Regions from separate parts of the Shewanella sp. 10N.286.51.B2 genome, predicted to be linked through region 1. Evidence: predicted binding sites of a transcription regulator. Region 1 holds the regulator's gene; each other region holds the start of a gene.
The links. Region 1 encodes sigma-54, which starts transcription at its own class of promoters, with help from an activator protein. Its sites were predicted from a motif close to GTTGGCACGNNNNTNGNNT; they were not measured.
Positions count from the first base shown of each region.

Region 2: the regulator sigma-54 is predicted to act here: its motif matches at 2,794-2,812, upstream of AB4140_RS16085 (flagellar assembly protein T N-terminal domain-containing protein).
Region 3: the regulator sigma-54 is predicted to act here: its motif matches at 3,268-3,286, upstream of flhA (flagellar biosynthesis protein FlhA).
Region 4: the regulator sigma-54 is predicted to act here: its motif matches at 3,107-3,125, upstream of AB4140_RS03530 (CmpA/NrtA family ABC transporter substrate-binding protein).

Region 1 covers NZ_JBFRKH010000014.1:150,349-155,696, forward strand. Annotated here, with positions in the region: gene lptC (LPS export ABC transporter periplasmic protein LptC) at 1-399, shown strand, start outside; gene lptA (lipopolysaccharide transport periplasmic protein LptA) at 386-1,096, shown strand; gene lptB (LPS export ABC transporter ATP-binding protein) at 1,096-1,827, shown strand; gene AB4140_RS04255 (RNA polymerase factor sigma-54) at 1,962-3,446, shown strand; gene hpf (ribosome hibernation promoting factor) at 3,470-3,757, shown strand; gene ptsN (PTS IIA-like nitrogen regulatory protein PtsN) at 3,760-4,203, shown strand; gene rapZ (RNase adapter RapZ) at 4,200-5,048, shown strand; gene AB4140_RS04275 (HPr family phosphocarrier protein) at 5,074-5,346, shown strand.
Region 2 covers NZ_JBFRKH010000060.1:31,045-36,392, reverse strand. Annotated here, with positions in the region: gene flgA (flagellar basal body P-ring formation chaperone FlgA) at 1-437, shown strand, start outside; gene flgM (flagellar biosynthesis anti-sigma factor FlgM) at 510-842, shown strand; gene AB4140_RS16100 (flagella synthesis protein FlgN) at 917-1,342, shown strand; gene AB4140_RS16095 (LPP20 family lipoprotein) at 1,474-1,929, opposite strand; gene AB4140_RS16090 (FlgO family outer membrane protein) at 1,926-2,630, opposite strand; gene AB4140_RS16085 (flagellar assembly protein T N-terminal domain-containing protein) at 2,903-4,093, shown strand; tRNA gene AB4140_RS16080 (tRNA-Arg) at 4,150-4,225, shown strand; gene AB4140_RS16075 (YegP family protein) at 4,443-4,775, shown strand; gene AB4140_RS16070 (protein disulfide oxidoreductase) at 4,882-5,348, opposite strand, start outside.
Region 3 covers NZ_JBFRKH010000042.1:18,975-24,322, reverse strand. Annotated here, with positions in the region: gene flhF (flagellar biosynthesis protein FlhF) at 1-1,091, opposite strand, end outside; gene flhA (flagellar biosynthesis protein FlhA) at 1,122-3,221, opposite strand; gene flhB (flagellar biosynthesis protein FlhB) at 3,337-4,467, opposite strand; gene fliR (flagellar biosynthetic protein FliR) at 4,475-5,278, opposite strand; gene fliQ (flagellar biosynthesis protein FliQ) at 5,295-5,348, opposite strand, start outside.
Region 4 covers NZ_JBFRKH010000013.1:37,223-42,570, forward strand. Annotated here, with positions in the region: gene AB4140_RS03520 (ABC transporter ATP-binding protein) at 1-429, opposite strand, end outside; gene AB4140_RS03525 (ABC transporter permease) at 468-1,421, opposite strand; gene AB4140_RS03530 (CmpA/NrtA family ABC transporter substrate-binding protein) at 1,547-2,863, opposite strand; gene AB4140_RS03535 (sodium ion-translocating decarboxylase subunit beta) at 3,541-4,671, opposite strand; gene oadA (sodium-extruding oxaloacetate decarboxylase subunit alpha) at 4,680-5,348, opposite strand, start outside.

The DNA of each region.
Region 1 (5,348 bases):
CAAGGTTTAGTGCAAAGCCGAGTCTCAGCGAAATACATGGAGCACTTTCAGCAAAGTAATGAAACCATGTTTACTGAGCCTGTCTACCTTATTTATCCTGAAAATGGTGAAGCCGAATGGCAATTAAGCGCAGATTTAGGCAAGCTGAATAATGAAACAGGCAAAGTAGTTTTAGAAAATAATGTTATTATTGATGCAATAAACATCGACGAGCCATTACAATCTTTGACAACCACCATGTTGGCACTCGATATGAACACCATGATTTTGACCTCAGATAGACAAATTTTTGTTACTGGGTCAGATTTTAATATACAAGGTTTAGGCCTGTATGCTGATTTAAATGCTCAAGAACTTGAACTTTTAAGTCAAGTAGAAGGAACGTATGAAGCAAAGTAAACTTTTGATTGCCTCACTACTCAGTGTAGTCAGTATTGCCAGCGCCTATGCAAAAGAAGGCGATTTACAGCAAGAGCTTAAAGTCGCAGCTGTGAGCCAAAAAGCTGACATAAAAAACAATCAGGTCATCTTCTATGGCCCAGTTAATGTGACTCAAGGGTCGATTAACATTAATGCCGACGAATTACGCGCATTTGGCACCGAAAGCGGCACCCAAAAAACCATGGTTGCCACAGGTAACCCTGCGACATTTTCCCAAGAGTTAGATGATGGCCGTATTGGTACTGCCAGTGCCGATGAAATTAAATATGAGCTTGCCACTAGCATTTTAACCTTAACGGGTAATGCTAAATTGGACCAAGCTGGCAGCCAGGTTACTGGTAACCTAATTAGCTACAACATTGAAAAGCAGCAGTTAATTGCTGAAAGCACCGGTACTGGTGAAGATCGGGTTATCACTATTTTTCAACCAGAAAGTCACCCAGACTTGATTGATTCTGAAAAGAAAAAAGATGAGCAACCACATTTACCAGACAGCGCTAAACCCGGTGATGACACGCCACCAGCTATAATTGAAAACAACAATTTATCTGCTGTAGAGGCTGTGAACTCAACTGAAACACCCGAAGTAACTGAATCACTTAACGCTGAGGCGCAGGCGACATTGTCAGCCCCAGCAGCTGAGCAAAATGACTAATGACCCAAATTACGTTAACCGCTGAAAATCTCGCTAAGAGTTATAAAAGTCGCCAGGTAGTAAAAGATGTCAGCCTGACGGTAAAAACCGGCCAAATTGTTGGCTTACTTGGCCCTAATGGTGCGGGTAAAACCACCACCTTTTATATGGTCGTAGGCCTAGTCAAAAGTGATAAGGGCCGCATTCTGATCGATGAAGATGATTTAACCGCAGATCCAATGCATTTGCGCGCCCGAAAAGGCATTGGCTACTTACCTCAAGAAGCCAGTATTTTTCGTAAGCTCACAGTACACGATAATATAATGGCAGTGCTTCAAACTCGCAAAAGCTTATCAAATGAGCAGCGCATTGAAGAACTGGAACATTTATTAGAAGAATTTAACATAACTCATATCCGTGATAGCCAAGGTATGGCGTTATCGGGAGGTGAGCGTCGCCGAGTTGAAATTGCACGCGCATTAGCGGCAAATCCTAAGTTTATTTTATTAGATGAACCTTTTGCAGGGGTAGATCCTATCTCAGTAATCGACATCAAGAAAATTATTCAACAACTTAAAAGCCGTGGTTTAGGGGTGCTAATTACCGACCATAATGTCCGTGAAACACTTGATGTGTGTGAGCGAGCATATATTGTGAGTCACGGAAACTTGATTGCTGAAGGAACACCTGCTGAGATCTTAGTCAATCAGCAAGTTAGGTCGGTATACTTAGGTGAACAATTCAAGCTATAGTTAGCACTATTCAGTTTTTAGTATGGCATTCGCGGCCAACAACAAACCTTAATCTAGTCTATTTTTCTAGGATCATAAACTAGCGCCCACACTGTTCGTCGCGATGATGTAATTCAATTAGGGACAAGCGGTACATGAAAGCCTCACTCCAACTCAAAATGGGTCAACACTTAACCATGACCCCACAGTTGCAACAAGCGATTCGCTTATTGCAACTTTCCTCATTGGAGCTACAGCAAGAAATTCAACAAGCACTTGATTCAAACCCGCTATTAGAGCTTGAAGACGAATTCACTAAAGCCAAAGAGCCCGTAAAAGAAAACGCCCTGCAAACTGACACCGATTTTAGTGATAATAGCCAAGTCACCATAGAAAAAGACACCTCAACGGTTGATACCACTGAATCGCTCACTAAAGATTCTATGCCTGAAGAACTCCCTATGGATACCACATGGGATGAGGTGTATACCGCCTCGCCGACTTCTGGCTCTGGCGCAGTATCGAGCGGTAATGATATGCCGTTTCAAGGCGAAACCAGTGAAGGCTTGTATGAGCATCTTGAATGGCAAAAAAACCTCACTCCCTTTTCTGAAAATGACTTGGTGATTGCAACCGCCATTATTGATGCCATTGATGAGCGCGGTTACCTCACCCAGAGCGTTGAAGACATTTTGCAATCCTTAGGCACTGACGATATCGAACTCGATGAAGTTGAAGCTGTACTTAAACGGGTACAACACTTCGATCCCGTCGGCATTGCAGCGCGAGATTTAAGTGAGTGTCTATTAATTCAATTAGGCCAATACCCTAATGAAATTCCTTGCATAGATAATGTTAAGTTACTGATTAAAGATCATCTTGATTTAATCGCCGGTCGTGACTTTAGGTTACTGATGCGTAAAACCAAGCTTAAAGAAGATGATTTACGTGAAGCCATTGAATTTATTCAAACGCTCAATCCACGTCCAGGCTTGCAAATTACCCCCATTAAAGATGAGTACGTCATTCCTGATGTTACTGTACTTAAAAAGAATGGTCGCTGGGTGGTCGAGCTAAATCCCGATAACATGCCTAAAATTGGCGTTAATCAGCAATATGCAGCTATGGCCAAAGGCGGTTCAAGCCAAGCTGACAGCCAATTTATTCGTGGTCATTTACAAGAAGCCAAATGGTTTATCAAAAGCATCGATAGCCGTAATGAAACCTTACTAAAAGTGGCTAACTGTATCGTACAATTTCAGCAAGGTTTCTTTGAGTTCGGTGAAGAAGCCATGAAGCCGATGGTGCTCAATGATATTGCTGAAGCGGTTGAAATGCACGAGTCGACCATTTCACGGGTCACGACCCAAAAATACATGCATACCCCCCGTGGACTTTTTGAACTAAAATATTTTTTCTCAAGCCATGTAAGTACCGATGATGGTGGAGAATGCTCTTCTACAGCAATTCGCGCATTTATTAAAAAGCTCGTAGCTGCAGAAAACCCGAAAAAGCCTCTTAGTGATAGTAAAATGGCGACACTATTGGCTGAACAAGGGATTAACGTTGCTCGACGTACGATAGCCAAATATCGAGAGGCAATGCTCATCCCTCCCTCAAACCAACGCAAAAGCTTATAACTTTTGTTATTGGAGGATGACCTATGCAAATTAACCTGACTGGAAACCATATTGAAATAACTCAATCTTTACGGGAATACGTGCAAACAAAATTTTCAAAGCTTGAACGACACTTCGAACAGATCAATAATGTTCACGTTGTGCTCGATGTTCAAAAGCTACAACAGATTGCCGAAGCCAAACTGCACCTAAAAGGCGGTGAAGTGTTTGCTGTATCGCGTAACGCTGATATGTATGTGGCAATAGACGCCCTGATAGATAAGCTAGACCGTCAGGTAATTAAACATAAAGAGAAACTCACTAAGCATTAACGATGGAACTTCGTACCATCCTGCAGCCGGCGTGCACTACCTGTGCCACTCCGGGCAGTAAGAAAAAGGTACTGGAATTAATCAGCAATTTAATGGCTGCCCAGTACCCAACCCTTTCTTCACAGGCTATTTTTGAAAGTCTAATAGCGCGTGAAAAAATGGGCAGTACAGGTATAGGAAATGGCATAGCAATTCCACATGGGCGCTTAGATAATATCGAAGAACCCATTGCTATTTTAATCAAATGCGAAGAGCCAATCGCCTTTGATGCCATAGACAAGCAACCTGTAGATATTTTATTTGCGCTTCTTGTACCTGCAGATCAGTGCCAGCAACACCTAAGCACATTATCTAGCATGGCAGAGAAACTCAGTGATAAATTGATACTTAAACGACTTCGAAAGAGTCATGACGCTACAGAACTTTATCAGGTTATTACTGCATGAAACTTGTCATCGTATCGGGACGTTCAGGTTCAGGAAAATCAGTCGCACTGAGAGTGCTTGAAGATTTAGGTTATTACTGTGTTGATAACCTGCCACTGCCACTGATTGGCAGCCTGCTTGAACAGCTTAAAGATAGTAACGAGCTTGTCGCCATTAGCGTCGATGTGCGTAATATCGAAGAGCAAGGCAAAGTACTCAAAGAGCAAATTGCTTTACTGTCTGACGATACCAGCATTACCAGTTTCTTTTTAAACGCCAACGATAAAGTGTTACTGAAGCGTTTTAGTGAGACCCGCCGATTACACCCACTGTCTAAGAATCAAATTTCGTTACAAGAAGCCATTAAGCTTGAGGGGCGGTTACTCGAACCCATAGCCAAAATGGTTGATCACTATATCGACACCTCGCAAACTAATATCTACGAATTGAGCGATCATGTTCGGCAAATCTTGCTAGGCAGTGTTGATAAAGAATTAGTGGTACATTTTGAGTCATTTGGCTTTAAGCATGGCATGCCGGCTGAAGCAGACTTTATGTTTGATGTGCGCTTTTTACCGAATCCGCACTGGGAGCTTGAGTTAAGGCCCTACACAGGCCTAGATGCGCCCGTGCAAGAGTTCTTAGAGCGACAGCCTTTGGTGAATAAGTTTATCTGGCAAATTGAAAACCTTTTTGACACTTGGATGCCACATTTAGAGCGTAATAACCGCAGCTACCTGACCATTGCCATTGGTTGTACTGGCGGTCAGCACCGTTCGGTTTATATTGCCGATCAGCTCGCTAAACGTTTCAACAACTCTAAGCACAAAGTCAGCGCCCGCCATAGAGAGCTTGGCATTGAATAAGCTAACCACAACGCCAGCCAAAACGGTGGCCTATTCAAAGCAAATTACCATCAGTAACAAGCTAGGCTTGCATGCGCGAGCGGCGACTAAATTGGCAATTTTAGCTACCGAGTTTGACGCAACTATCACCCTTATCCAAGGTGAGAAACAAGCCAGTGCTGCCAGTGTATTGGGGTTATTAATGTTAGAAAGTGGCATTGGTAAAATCATTACTGTTGAAGCTCAAGGCCGTGATGCAGAAAAAGCCCTTGAGGCCGTATGCAAGTTAATCAACGATAAATTTGACGAAGAAAGCTAACC
Region 2 (5,348 bases), on a different contig from region 1:
GCTGTATCAGCCCTGATTATGACTACCCATGGCAAATGTTTATCTCGGTTAAAGTTGAGGTTATGTATCCAGTGGTGACAGCATTGGGAATTATTGAAAAAGGTGAGTTAATCACAGCAGATAATGTGGCAATTAACTATGTTGACCAACACAGTATCCGCGGGCAGTTTTTTTCTGAGATCTCACAATTACTCGGTACCCGCTCAAAAAGGCGTGTGTCAGCTAAAGCGCCTTTGCTAAACAATAATTTATGCTTTGTTTGCAAAGGAGATTCGGTATCTATTTATGCTAAAACAAACGCATTTGAAATAAAAACTGCCGGAGAAGCACTAAGAGATGGTAATATTGGCGATGCTATTAGAGTCAGAAATAGCAATTCTAACAGGCGATTAGATGTCATTGTCACAGGCGTTGGCGAAGTTGAAGTTAGAATGTAAAATATTCTAAAGTTTTTTCTGACAAGGCCGATAACCTGTTTGGAAAACCCTAACATTACGCTGGAGCCTCACATGGCAATTGATATTAACCATCTAAAAACAGCTTCTCATGCTCAGTTGCGCACCAATCGCGACGCAGGAGCAACAACGCAAACAGCTGACTCAGCGGCTAAGACCACGGCTGCCCCAGTAAAAACGGATTCGGTCAGTATTACTGCACAAGCGCAGCAGCTGCAGGGAGTGCAGAGTAATATGGCATCTTTACCAGAAGTTGACCAAAGCAAAGTTGATGCAATTAAATTAGCAATTTCAGAAGGTCGCTACAAAGTCGATCCTGAAAAGTTAGCTGCTAACATTGCTAGCTTTGAAGCTGATCTTGACGGATTAAATTTCGACCAAGAGTAACCTCATCGTTACTCTTGATATTATCGGCCACACATTACTTAACGGGTAATGTGGGTTTTAATAAAGAGTAACTTATGACTGAATTACTACAGCTGTTATCTTTTCAGCACGACACCTTGTCGTCGCTGAAATTACTTGTATCTGAAGAAAAATTAGCCCTTACTGAACGTGACGCAGATAAACTACTGTCACTGGCAAAAGACAAGGTTGACTGCCTAAACAACCTCAAACTTAATGATGAAAAGTTAGCCTCTCACCCAGAAAAAGCATTATTAAACGCTGAGCCAGAACTAATTGTTAAAGTCGAAGAAGCCAAAGCGATTCTAGACGAGTGCAAGGCCATCAATAGTCAAAATGCCAGCTTAATTGAGCTTAATATAGCCAGCCTTAATCGCTTCTCTCAAGCGCTGCAAATGAGCCGTAATGCATCAAGCCTGACCTATAATGACAAAGGCCGAACTTCAACGATTTCCTCTTTAGGGCAAAACCTTAAAGCATAATCGAGGCGGTAATTAACTGCCCTGCGAGTTGCTAGATTGTGTTTTAAAAACCAAAAAACCGCTCAAAGAGCGGTTTTTTTGTACTTCAGTTAAGTTAATTTAAATGACTGGATTTAAATAATTAAATTTAACTAAAAGTAAGTCACATGCTTAATCGTTCTAGGCCTATTTTGCTGCTGATATAGGCTCCATACCTGTGAAAAATCCAGTTCTAACTCAGTCACATACATATCACCAGCCGGATAGCTTTTGACCACTTTAGCGCCTTTAATCATGCCCGAGACACTGGCGGTAACGGTTTGCTTATTCAGCAACCAATCATCGACCTGGCTACTGGCATCAATCTGCTGGCCATACACTTGCTCAGCCAGTTCACGATAAGCGGCAATTTTAGACGCTTGCATCGCCATTAACACCTTGTGAGATTGCTCTGTTGCCGGTTGCGTTGCTAACGGCGCATAACCAATAGCGGTTAGTTTAGGAAATTGTTTAGGCGCCTCGGTTTCCCATTGCACATACTTGTCGTTTACCGCACACCCGGACAAGGTGAGGGCTGCTGTCAGGGCTGCAAACAGTATTGCCTTCATTGGTTATCTCCTAAAATAGTCACGCTTGCCATACCTGCATGCTCGTTTCGATACAAGATGCCGTCTTTTGAAATCACCTTATTGGCAGGTGTTAAATAGCCTGGCAGGCTGTGGGTTTTAACAAAGGTTTGTACCGCTGACACTACTCGATTATTGCTAGTATTGACAATTCTGGCATTGACCACCACACCCTCTGAGGTAGTGCCCATTGTGGCTACGACCACATGGGATACCGCTAAATCTGTGGCAAGCTGCTTCCAGTCGCGGCTTAAAATAAACTCACCCTCCGCAGTGGCGCGAAGTGAACTAGCCACATTCATATCAACAAGATTAAATTCATTGGCATGAAATGCAGTCAACATGCCTTGCTGCAATTGCTGCCCCAGCAAATTAGTTTGTCCGTAATCATCAAGCATGACAGGTGTGGTGATCAGCAGTGGTTGATCAGCTCGTAAGCTGTCGTTTTGTAGCACTAATTCATTGACAATTTTTTCCGCCAAGCGGTTAACCCCAGCTTTGGGCGCTATGCCTGACTGCTGAATATCGTAGCGAATAACATGATCCGTTTTGGGCTCAGACTCATACCAAAAATTCATCTCATAGCCTTCATTGACATAAGATAAATCATCATACTCTGTCGGTTGTGAGCCAGCACAAGCTGTCATCAACATCATGATTGGAAGTAAACCAATTCGGCGCATATTGCATTCCTGTATTTAACTCAAGCATTGCTATGGGCTAAGGCGTTTGAGGCCTAAAGGTTAAAAATGAATTCTAAAAACACTATCGGCAATCAGGATAAAAACTTTAGATAATTAATCCCTTTCAGCATTGGCTTAACGACTTATATATTGAAAACCAATAACAGGCACATTATTTGCATTTATTCTCAAACAATCGCTCCTAGTACTTTAACGCCATAAACTTGGCACTGTATTAGTCGTTCATCGTTATCTTTAAGCAAGTGATTAATATGAAAATATGCAGTAAAACAACCCAGCGACTCTACTCCGCAGCCATATTGCTGTTTGTCAGTATCTTGAGTCTGCCGTTAAAAGCTGAAATTATTGAAGTAACAGGCCATGCGAATATCATTAATGGCAATGTAGATAAGGCGCGTGAAGTGGCGATCAGCCAAGCGCTAAGCTATGCCAGCATGCAAGCTGGGGTTGGTGTTAACGTTAATAGTCAATACATCTCGGGTCAGGGGCAGTTAAGCCAAGATGCATTTCAGTTTAGTCATATAGGACAAGACAATAATATTGAACTGGTATCTGAAATGCTCACCAGCACTGACATTACTGTATTACTAAGATTAGATCTTCAAGACGACTCAGCTCAGCAATGCCGAGGTCAGCAATTAAGAGCGGCAATAATGGTGCCTCAGGCCAGTATTCAAGATCGCGCTCAATTACGTTATGGTCAGTTATTAAACTTTACTCAAGCACTATCACAACAGTATGGCGTGCTACTAAATAGTCACTCCCATAATAGCTTTGCCCGCATTCACGCCGATGAAGCACTCGATCACAGCAATGAGTTAATCAATTTTAAAGGTAATCGCATCCCAAGTTGGTTAGGCGAAATCACCGATAGCCAATATATCTTACAACCAGAAATCCTCGATATGTCAACCGAGCCCACCTCAGGATTAATATTTGGCTTATTTCACGGCTATCCACAAAGACAAATCAGCTTTAAGTTAACTTTGTATCACGCTATTAGCGGTGAAAAAGTCTGGAGTAAAGATTACTCAGCACAGGCGCAGTGGGAGTTTAAACGTGACGAAACCGTATCACCCACCACTAAACGTTTTTGGCGCTCAAGCTATGGCCAAACGGTTAACCAGCTTATGCAGCAAAGCACTGCTGACATTGATAATTTGCTAAATTGTCGCCCGCTGCTGGGACAAATTGTGGCTAAACAAGGCAATAGAATAATTATTAACTTAGGCCGTAAGCACCATGTGAGAGCCGGTGATAGCTTTCAAATTGTATTGCAACAAAATATCCCAGACAGAGTGAATTTAATGCGCGCCGTTGCCACACCAAACCGCGCAACAGTCACTATTGATCAAGTATCAGAAGAAAGTGCCACCGCAGTATTACAAGGCATAGACGCAACAGGGAATATTCAAATACAAGATATCGTGATTAAGATTTAAGCAACTAAATTTAAAGCCTTTTAATCAAGATTAAAACTTGTATAATTGCGCTTAGTCTCCCTATAGCTCAACAGGATAGAGCAGTCGCCTCCTAAGCGATCGATCAGGGTTCGAGTCCTTGTGGGGAGACCATATTTTTTATTGATCGTTCGCTATCCTTCGGATTTTCAGTTCAAGTTTGTAACGCTCAAGCACCTTCCATTTTATTGCTGAAACTCAAACTAAAGTTGCTACCGCTAAACGTTCTTTTTACTAGACTTAATTTCATAAAACATAGTGCATACCATTTTTGGTATGCACTAACTATATGCACTATAAGCACTATAAGCACTGTAATTAGGAGCGTGTTATGTCTGGATGGTTCGAGTTAAGCAAAGGCAATAATGGTCAGTTCAAGTTTGCATTAAAGGCTGGCAATGGCGAGGTGATACTGACCAGTGAGCTATATGCCGCTAAAAGTGGCGCTAATAATGGTATCGCCTCGGTGCAAGTCAATTCTCAAAGCGAAGATAAATTCACTAAAGAAACCGCTAAAAATGATAAGCCCTATTTCAACCTTAAAGCGGCTAATCATCAAATTATTGGTACCAGTCAGATGTATGCCAGTGTCGCATCACGAGATAATGGTATTCGTTCAGTGATGGATAATGGTAGCTCTACCACCATAAAAGATCTCTGTTAACTCGTTTTAAATATCATAATAAAAGCTCTCGAACCTTTTGCTTTGGGAGCTTTTACTATTTACAACCGATTAACTATCTACAACTGATTAGCTATCAACAACTAAATTATGCCAGCAGCATGCGCCACCACAGGCCCACTACGCTAGTCATCCCTGTTGTATAGGATGTGAGTTTACCTTTATTAAATACCATAATGGTTGGCGCGACTTGTACCGACCAGTCATTGCTGAGTTCACTTTGCTGATCGTTTATCACTTCAAAGCTATAGCCTTTATCATCAAGGTAAGCTTGTATTTCATGATTGTTGCCTGACGCCATTGCCACGCTGATCACCGGATAATAAGCCGACATGGTTTCAACGGCTGGGCTTACTGTGCGGCATATTGGGCACCAGCTTCCCCAAAAATACACCAACACCGGCTTATCTTGGCTAATCGCCAATACATCGACCCTTTCACCTTTAAGGGTTACTCCCTGTAATTCAGGTAAGTTATCATGCTGAATGTCTTTGCCGCGCCATAAATCCATTAAACCCGTAATGACCATCACGAACACAATCAGTATGACGATTT
Region 3 (5,348 bases), on a different contig from region 1:
GTTGCCGACATCACCAAATAACTACGAATGGGTATTCTGGTGTTTGCCATCAAATCATCTAACTGCTGATAAAGGCGTAAATCTCGTTGCCCCATACCCGCAGTGTCAATCAATACTAACTTACGATTCTTAAACTGATAAAGAATTTGTTCTAATTCAGTTAAATCATGTGCTTGTTTAACTGGACAGCCCATTATTTTGCCATAAGTTGCCAATTGCTCAAAGGCTCCAATACGATAATGATCTGTGGTAATTAACGCAACTTGTTCTGGGCCATGATGAGCGGCAAATCTGGCAGCAATTTTAGCCAATGAAGTGGTTTTGCCGACACCAGTTGGACCGACAAATGCGACTACGCCACCAGTGCGCACAATATCGTCACCTTGGTTATCGAGCAGGTTGGCCAAACTTTGGGGTAAGGCTCTGACTAAATCGGCGGGAGAAAACTGCTGACTTAGGCTGGATAACTTGGCAGCGACAGCAGGCGAGAACTCTGCGGCAATTAATTTACTTTCAAGCATCGCGCCCACAGGATCGGTGCGTTTTTTCTGTTCTTTCATTAATGAAGAAACTTGATGAGTTAGCAAACCACGCAGTGACGCCATCTCTTCGCGCATTGCTTCCATTTCAGCTGAATGACCTTTATTTGGAGATCTAGACGGCTCAATGTGTTGCTGATGCTGTCTTGGTTCTTTAGCTGCAGGTTTGCTTGCTTCTAACTGTTTAGCCCAATCTGGTAATTCCGGCTCTTCATGTTGCTGGGAAATTTGTTGCTGCAGGCGGCTATGCTGCTTTTCTAATAACGCCTGTAATGAATCAGCTACTGGCGGTGGGCTGACTTTAGTGTGTGCTTTAATAGCAGGTTTATTAGCACCAATTGACACACGGTCTTCAGTCACATTCATAAAGGCTGCAACGGGCGATTTTACTGCAACATCAACTTTAGGCTCATCGTAGTCAACTGCTGCAACAATTTCGATGCCACCAGTTACTTTCTTATTCGACATGATCACCGCGTCAGAGCCCAAAGTCTCTTTGACTTGAGCTAATGCTGAGCGCATATCCTTGGCAAAAAATCGTTTAATTTTCACTACGTACCTCTTTCAAACTGAAAGTCATTGCTATTGCCCAACTGCAGATACTATGCGTATTTGCTTTTCATCGGGTATTTCTTGGTAAGAAATAACCCGTAAATTAGGAATGGTGTATTTCACAAACCGCGACAAAGTTGACCTAAGCATGCCTGATGTCAATAAAATGGCTGGTTGACCGACCATTTCTTGCTTCTGAGAAGCATCTAATAATGACTTCTGCATACGTTCTGCAAGGCCTGGCTCAATATTGGGCCCTTCACCGCCGGTTGCCTGCATAGACTTGTGCAACATCTGTTCCAACTCTGGCGCCAATGTTATGACAGGGATTTCCAATTCGGGCCCAGAGATCTCTTGCACTATCATTCGTTTCAAGGCAATACGTACTGCAGCGGTTAACACTTCAGTATCATTACTTTTGCTGCCGTATTCTAACAGTGTTTGCACGATTGTGCGCAAGTCTCGGATAGAAACTCCTTCATTAAGAAGGTTTTGCATCACTTTTACCACTGAACCTAGCGGCATAACGTCTGGTATAAAGCCATCCACTAACTTCGGCGAGTTTTTCGATAGCATATCCATTAACTGCTGCACTTCTTCATAGCCCAATAATTTAGCCGCATTATTGGTCAGTAACTGGCTTATATGAGTAGCAACAACAGTCGCGGTATCAACCACGGTATAACCTAATGTTTGCGCATGTTCACGTTGCGCTGGAGCTATCCAAACGGCTTCTAAACCAAAAGCTGGATCTTTGGTCTCTATGCCATCAAGCTTGCCGTAAACCTGACCTGGATTAATCGCTAACTCGCAATCATGTCTTACTTCTGCTTCGCCAACTACCACGCCCATTAAGGATATTTGATAGCAGTTGGGGGATAAATCTAAGTTGTCACGAATATGCACTGCCGGTACCAAAAAGCCCAATTCCTGCGATAATTTTTTACGTACCCCTTTAATTCGACTGAGTAACTCGCCGCCTTGACCTTTATCTACCAGCGGAATAAGTCGATAGCCCACTTCAAGGCCAATGGTGTCTACATGATGTACATCTTCCCAGCTTAGCTCTTTGGGCTCAGCCTCTTTGACATCGCTTGGGCCTTTAACTGCTTTTTCTAGCGCAAGGGTTTTATTGTCGTTATTGCGTTTATAAATAAAGTAAGCTGCGCCTGCGGTAATAAATGCAAACGTTAAAAACGCGAAATGTGGCATACCAGGTACAACACCCATAACAAAAAGCACGGCTGATGCAATGGCCATAGACTTAGGACTATGGAACATTTGGCTGATCATCATCCCGCCCATATCGCCAGACTCATTTTGGCGCGTCACCATCAAGGCGGCGGCGATAGATAAAAGCAATCCGGGTATTTGCGCCACCAAACCATCACCAATGGTCAGTAAGGTATAAATCTCCACCGCGCTTGAAAAATCCAAGCCGTGCTGCACCATGCCGATGACAAAACCGCCAAGGATATTAATCACCAGAATCATAATCCCAGCAATAGCATCCCCTTTCACAAATTTTGACGCACCGTCCATCGCGCCATAAAAGTCAGCTTCTTTCGTCACTTCAGCACGGCGAATACGTGCCTGATCTTGAGTTAATGTGCCGGCATTTAAATCGGCATCAATGGCCATCTGTTTACCCGGCATGGCGTCCAAGGTAAAACGCGCGCTCACTTCTGAAATACGCCCCGCACCTTTGGTTACTACGGCAAAGTTGATGATGATCAGGATTAAAAACACCACTAAACCCACAGCATAGTTACCGCCAATCACCACCGAACCAAAGGCTTCAATCACTTTACCCGCGGAGTCACCACCGTTATGCCCCTCAAGTAACACTATTCGTGTTGAGGCCACATTCAATGCTAAGCGTAATAAGGTGGCCACCAGTAAAACAGTCGGAAATGCGGCAAAATCTAGTGGGCGATCACTATAAATAGCGACAAGTAACACGATTAAAGCGAGGGAAATGTTAAAGGAGAATAGAATATCAAGCAGAAATGGCGGCATCGGCAATACCACCATACCTAATGCAGCCAGCACCAATAAAGGGGTACCAATACCTTTGAATGTGCTAAATCGTATTTGCTTTGCTTGACCTAGCGCTGTCTTTACATCCATTAACCGTAAACCCTTTCGTAATATTTTTGACGCTGACATCAGCGAAATGCAATTACTAAGCCAAGCTATTAGTTAATAGCAGCTGTTGCGGTTTGAGTGCCTAAAAACACCGCAGCTAATGTTTTAAATCATCCGGAATAGGTTGATTGAGCGGAATAGGTTTTGGACGTTTACCGCGACCCTTTTGGTATTGTTTTAACTGAAATACGTAAGCTAAGATTTGTGCAATGGCGGTAAATAGTCCTTCCGGTACCTGTTGGTCAATTTTAGTTGTATGATATATGGCTCTGGCTAGCGGCGGCGCTGATACAATTGGCACTTCGTGCTCTCGGGCTATTTCGCGAATTTTAAAGGCCACATCATCAACCCCTTTTGCCACTAAAAATGGCGCAGATGAACGACTGGCATCATATTTTACTGCCACAGCGTAATGCTCTGGGTTAACCACAATCACATCGGCATTGGGCACTTCAGACATCATGCGTTTATTGGCCATCTCATGCTGCAATTGCCTAATACGGCCTTTTACTTCAGGCTTACCTTCAGAGTCTTTATACTCGTCTTTAACTTCTTGTTTGGTCATTTTAAGCTGTTTATTGTGGTTCCATATTTGAAATGGCACATCAATCACCACGATCAATAGCATTGATGAACACAATAAAATAAACATCCATACCAATAGATCCAGCGCGTGGTAAATATTTCCCGGTAAATGACCCATAGATAAGGTCAAAATATCGTAAAAATAAAACGACAATAAAAAATACGCCGATATTGCCACCACCAAAAATTTAGCAATACCTTTAGTTAGTTCAACTAAGGCCTGGGTGCCAAACATTCTTTTAAAGCCTTTAGCAGGGTTCATTTTACTGCCCTTAGGCATAAAAGCTTTAACTGAAAAAGTAATACCGCCTAAGACAATATTGCCAAGGAAGGCAATAAAGGCGAGAAAAGCAATGAAACTGAATAATGGCCAAGCAAGCTCAGCGCCAATAACCCCCCAAACTAGGAACATAGAGTTGGTGTCATAGATCTGATCCCGCTCCATGGTGAGCATTTGCGTCATCACGCTGTGTAAGCTGCGCGCCAGATCTTGGCCAACAAACGCAAACCCCACAGCAGATGCTAATAATACTGCTGCGGTTCCTAACTCTTTAGAGCGGGCGACCTGACCTTTTTCACGGGACTGTTCCAGTCGCTTGGCGGTGGGGTCCTCGGTGCGTTCTTGACCGGTATCTTCTGCCATCTTGTCCCTACTGGCTTATGGAACCGTCAATGTGACAGGTCAGTTGTAAAATATCACACATCAGCAGCTGGGCTTGCAGCCACACCTGATCAAAATGAGACATGATAGGGCCTAGGGTCAGCCAGAGAATAAATAAGCCACTGACCATAGTCACTGGAAAACCGATGGCAAAAATATTCAACTGCGGTGAAGCCCGGGTCATTACTCCAAACGAGAGGTTAATAAGCAATAATGCCACAATCGCTGATATTGACATGGTTAACGCCGCGCCAAACATATAACTGCCAAACTCGGTAAGTTTTTTATAATTGGCAATGCTAAAGCCTTCGGTTGAAACCGGAATGGTTTCAAAGCTGGCCACCAGCATTTTAAACATCAATAAATGACCATCTACACTTAAAAAAATCAAGGTCGCCAGCAATAAAAAGAAGTTACCCACTACCGGGGTTTGCTCACCGGAGCCTGGGTCCACCATGGAAGCGAAGCCTAAACTGGTTTGCATACCAATAATTTGCCCTGTTAATACAAAAGTTTGCATCACTAAAATGGTCACAAAACCAATAGCTGTGCCCACTAAAATCTGCTGAGCTGAAACAAATACTGCAGTTAATGAAAATAGCTCCACATATGTTGTTTTTGGCAGTACCGGCGCAACGGCAATGGTGATGGCCATCGCCAATAATAAGCGGATCCGCGACGGAGTCGTATTGGCGCCAAAGACCGTCATTACCATTAGCATTGAAGAAATACGAAACAGCGGCCAAATATAGGCGGCAATGGTTTGGCTAATTTCCTCGAACAGAATATCCAATGACCTAACCTATAACCTACGGGATCATATCCACCATATTATAGAAAAAATCCATCATGGTTTGCACCAG
Region 4 (5,348 bases), on a different contig from region 1:
CATGCCGCCTGATATTTCACTGGGCAGTTTGTGCATCGCATGATCCATATGCACTAGGCTCAGGTTGTATTCAATCCATTGCTTCATTTCAGCTTTTGACTTAGTGCCTTTAAACACCTGCTTTACTGCTAATTCCACATTTTGATATGAGGTTAACCAAGGCAATAAAGAGTGGTTTTGAAACACCACAGCTCGCTCAGGGCCGGGCTCTGAGACTTCAGTACTATTTAAAATCACCCCACCTTTAGTGGCTTGATATAGCCCCGCCACAATATTGAGTACGGTTGATTTACCACACCCCGAGTGACCAATAAGCGAGACAAACTCGCCTTTATTAATTTTTAAATTGACTTCCTTTAGCGCCTTAAACGGCCCATTTGGGGTTGGGAAGTCCATGTCGATATTACTAATATCTAAAAATACACTCATAAGATTTATCCTTATTCCTCAACGAACTCTTCAACCAGTTAGTGACTTTTATCCCAAGAGAACCAGCGCTGTAGTGCCAGTACGCCACGGTCTAACAAAAAGCCAATAAAGCCAATCACAATCACTGCCGCCATTATTCGTGACAGAGATTCTGAACTGCCGTTTTGGAACTCATCCCAAACAAACTTTCCAAGCCCAGGGTTTTGCGCCAACATTTCTGCGGCAATTAACACCATCCATGCCACTCCTAGGGATAAACGCATGCCAGTAAAAATCAGTGGTATTGATGCTGGTAGCACGATTTTTTGTACGTGGGTTAACGGTGATAAGCGCAGCACCCGGCTGACATTGAGTAAGTCAGAATCAATGGATGCCACCCCTATTGAGGTATTGATGACCATCGGCCACAGACTACAGAGGGTGACGGTTAACATGGAGTTGATAAATGATTTAGAGAACATAGGATCTGGTGACACATATAACGCGCTCACCACCATGGTCACCAACGGCAACCATGCCAGTGGTGACACAGGTTTGAATATTTGCACTATCGGATTAACCGCTGCATTAACGGTTTTACTTAACCCCATCCAGATCCCCATGGGGATAGCAATAATGGCGGCTAGTATAAACCCAGACATAACCGTGATAAGTGAGGTCACTATCTGATCGAAGAAGGTTTCCTTACCGGTATACGTTCTGGTTTTCGCTTGATAACTGGGATCGGCAGCCAGCCTTGCATTATTGCGAACTTGTTGGCGCTCATAAAAAGCCGCCGCCTTTTCTCGCTCGGCATTATGCTCTTGGTAAAGCCCATCGAACTGACCTATAACAGCCACAGGACCAGGAAACTTACCTAGGGATGTATTAATATTATTGGCTGTAATTGACCAAATAACCAAAAACACGGTAATACCGATGAGCGGTAATAATAATGCTTTGCTCATTGCCGCTGATTTGGCTAACAACGAAGTTACAGCCGACTTATCCATAGGGAGTCTCTGCGCTAATCTTGCAATGGTTGTCATAGGTCTATCCTCACTTCGATAGCTCTTACTTGCATAAAATCTGAATCAAACTCGACATAAAACTCGAGATAAAGTACTTAAGCTCAGGCTTACAGTTTGTCGCCTTGTTTTAATCCGATACTGAACTTGTTGATATAGGCATTCGGTGCACTACCGTCATACACAATGTCATCAATAAAATGTTGCTGCGGCTTTTTAAAGCCCGTTTCAGTAGCAAAGTCAGGGAAATGTTTGGCATCAATACTTTTATCATCAATTAACGATTGCGCCGCTTTTGCATAGATATCTGGACGGTAAACCTTGGCAGCTATCTCTTTGTACCAAGTATCAGGCTTATCATCTGAAATCTGTCCCCAACGACGCATTTGGGTTAAGTACCAAATCGCATCTGAGTAATATGGGTAGGTTGCGTTATAACGAAAGAACACGTTGAAATCAGGCACCGCGCGCTTATCACCTTTCTCATATTCAAAGGTGCCCGTCATGCTATTGGCAATCACATCGTAATCAGCGCCAACATAGTTAGATTGAGATAAGATTTTCACAGCTGCTGGGCGGTTAGCATTGTTGTTTTCGTCTAACCATTTAGCCGCTTTAATTAATGCTCTAGTTAAGCGAATAGTGGTGTTTGGATACTTTTCAGCAAATTCTGCAGTAATACCAAATACTTTTTCAGGGTTATCTTTCCAAATTTCATAATCGGTAACCACTGGCACCCCGATACCTTTAAATACCGCTTGTTGGTTCCAAGGCTCACCAACGCAGTAGCCATAGATGGTGCCAGCTTCAAGGGTTGATGGCATTTGTGGTGGCGGCGTAACAGATAAGTAAGCTTCAGCGTCAAGTTGTCCTGAAGTATCACCTTTGTGAGGCGCATAAAAACCGGGGTGAATACCACCAGCGGCTAACCAATAACGTAGTTCATAGTTGTGGGTAGAGACTGGAAATACCATGCCCATTTTAAAGGGCTTACCTTGCTCGTTATATTTATCTACCACAGGTTTGAGCGAGTCTGCTTTAATGGGATGAACCGGTTTACCATCAGCATTTTTAGCGATGTTAGGCTTCATTTGCGCCCAAATATCATTGGATACAGTAATAGCATTACCATTTAAATCCATTGAAAAAGGCGTAATGATATGGGCTTTGGTACCATAACCAATCGTGGCTGCAATAGGCTGACCTGCTAGCATATGCGCCCCATCTAAGCGGCCATCAATCACGCCGTCCAGTAACACTTTCCAGTTAGCTTGAGCTTCGATGGTGACGTATAAGCCTTCTTCTTCGAAATAACCATTTTCATAAGCGATAGCGATAGGCGCCATATCGGTCAGTTTAATAAAACCAAATGTCAGCTCTTCTTTTTCAGGAAAGCCTACTTCTGCAGTGGCAACATTAACTTGCATCGCTGCACCAATACTTAGCGCGACCGCAAGCTGTTTAAAAGACGTTTTCCAGTTCATCGTTTATCCCTTTTAAGTTTAAAATGACTTAAAACAAAAAAGGCGCTTTAATTATCCCTAAGGAATAATTAAAGCGCCTTTGCTTTATCGTTAATGTGTTCCATCTTGTCGCTCTGCATAAATATTCAACAAACTGCAGATTAAACCAATAAATAGTCTCAATGACGAGTATTGTTGTCATAGTCCATTCAGTAACCATGCCATAAATGTAAACCTCTGTTATAAATGATTAAATGTGTTTGCAACTGAAAAACCTATTGCCCCTAAGCGTCCGTAACGGTGCAAGATAAAATACTGTTGCACTTTTTTGGGCAGCATTTAACTTTAGACTAGCACCGGAACTTGGGGTTTAGTTGCTGACTGTGTAGGTGATTGCGTATGTGATTGTGATTGTGATTGTGATTGTGTTAGTCGCAGAGTAAATGATTAAGTCATGGCTGTGTCGATAACTAAACCGATAGATAAGCAAATGAAATTGAGCTACCGATATAAAAAAGCCACTTAATCTGGTGATTAAGTGGCTTTTATTTAGCAACTAATGCGAGTAACTAATCTGAATCACTAACTTAAGCTAATTGAGACGCATTAGCTGATGGTTACTCTTGTTGAAACAACTCTGGTTAGCCTAATACCGCAAGTAGTACACCTGCAGCAACAGCACTACCTAATACACCAGCCACGTTTGGCCCCATAGCATGCATCAGCAAGAAGTTTTGGTTATTAGCTTCAAGACCTACCTTGTTAACAACGCGCGCCGCCATCGGCACTGCAGAAACTCCTGCTGCGCCAATCAATGGGTTAACTTTGCCACCAGATAGCTTAGACATGAACTTCGCCATTAATACCCCTGAAGCAGTACCAATACTAAATGCCACGGCACCTAAAATAAGAATACCCAAGGTTTCAATGCGTAAGAACTGTTCTGCCTGTAATTTAGAGCCTACAGCTAAACCTAAAAAGATAGTCACAATATTGATAAGCTCGTTTTGCGCGGTAGAAGATAGTCTATCAACCACGCCAGACTCACGCATTAAGTTACCTAAACAGAACATGCCCACTAAAGGCGACGCCGCTGGTAGGAACAAAATCGTTAGACCGACAACCATCAAGGGAAAGATAATTTTCTCTTTCTTACTGACTTCACGTAGCTGCTCCATTTTGATGCTACGCTCTGACTCATTGGTTAATAGACGCATAATTGGCGGCTGAATTAACGGCACTAATGCCATGTATGAATAAGCTGCAACAGCAATCGCACCTAATAAATCAGGGGCTAGTTTTGAGGCTAAGAAAATCGCAGTTGGACCATCTGCACCACCAATAATCGCAATGGCTGCGGCGTCAGTCATGCTGAACTCAAAACCCGGCACCACATTAAGAGCAATTGCACCTAATAAAGTCGCAAATATCCCGAATTGGGCTGCAGCGCCCAACAATAAGGTTTTTGGGTTAGCGATTAATGCACCAAAATCGGTTAATGCCCCCACGCCCATGAAAATCAGTAATGGAAATATGCCGGTCTCAATGCCCACATGGTAGGCGTACCAAAGTAAGCCGCCTTCTTCAGTGAAACCCGCATTTGGAATATTCGCCAGTATGGCACCAAACCCAATAGGCAATAATAGTAATGGCTCGAAGCCTTTTGCTATTGCGAGATACAGTAATAAACCGCCTATTGCCATCATAAATAATTGATCAAGTGCGAAGTTAGCAATGCCTGTCTCAGACCAAAAGGCCAGTAATCCTTCCATGCTATCTCCTACGCTAATGCTAACAATGGTGAACCAACCGAAACGGCATCACCTTGCTTAACTGAAATATTTTTGATGAAACCTGTTATTGCTGCGCGCACTTCAGTTTCCATTTTCATTGCTTCAAGGATTAACACCACATCACCTTCATTGACGTGATCGCCATCGTTTACCAATACTTTAAAAATATTACCCGACAGCGGTGCATTCATGGTGGCTTTCACTTCATCGCTCACAGGTGCAGCAGCAACAGTTGGAGCAACGGCAGCAGGTGCTGCTGATGTCGGCACGATCTGGCTGATATCGCCTCCTTCGCTTACCTCAACCACAAAGCTTTGTCCTTGCACATTAACAGTGTAGGTTTCAGCGCCTTTTTCAGCTTTAGCCGCAGGCACGGCCATATCATCAGCACTTGGCACTGGCTCAAAGGCATCAGGGTTACCGCGATTAGTCAGGAACTTAAGACCAATTTGATTAAATAGGGCATAGGTCATTACATCATCATCAGTTTCTGCGGCTAATGTAATACCGTCTTTCTTAGCGATGTCAGCAAGCTCGCTGCGAAGCTTATCTAATTCAGGTTCAATTAAATCTGCAGGGCGACAAGTAATAGCCTCTGCGCCATTTAATACCCGTGCTTGCAGCTCGGCATTAACCGGAGCCGGCGTTGCACCGTA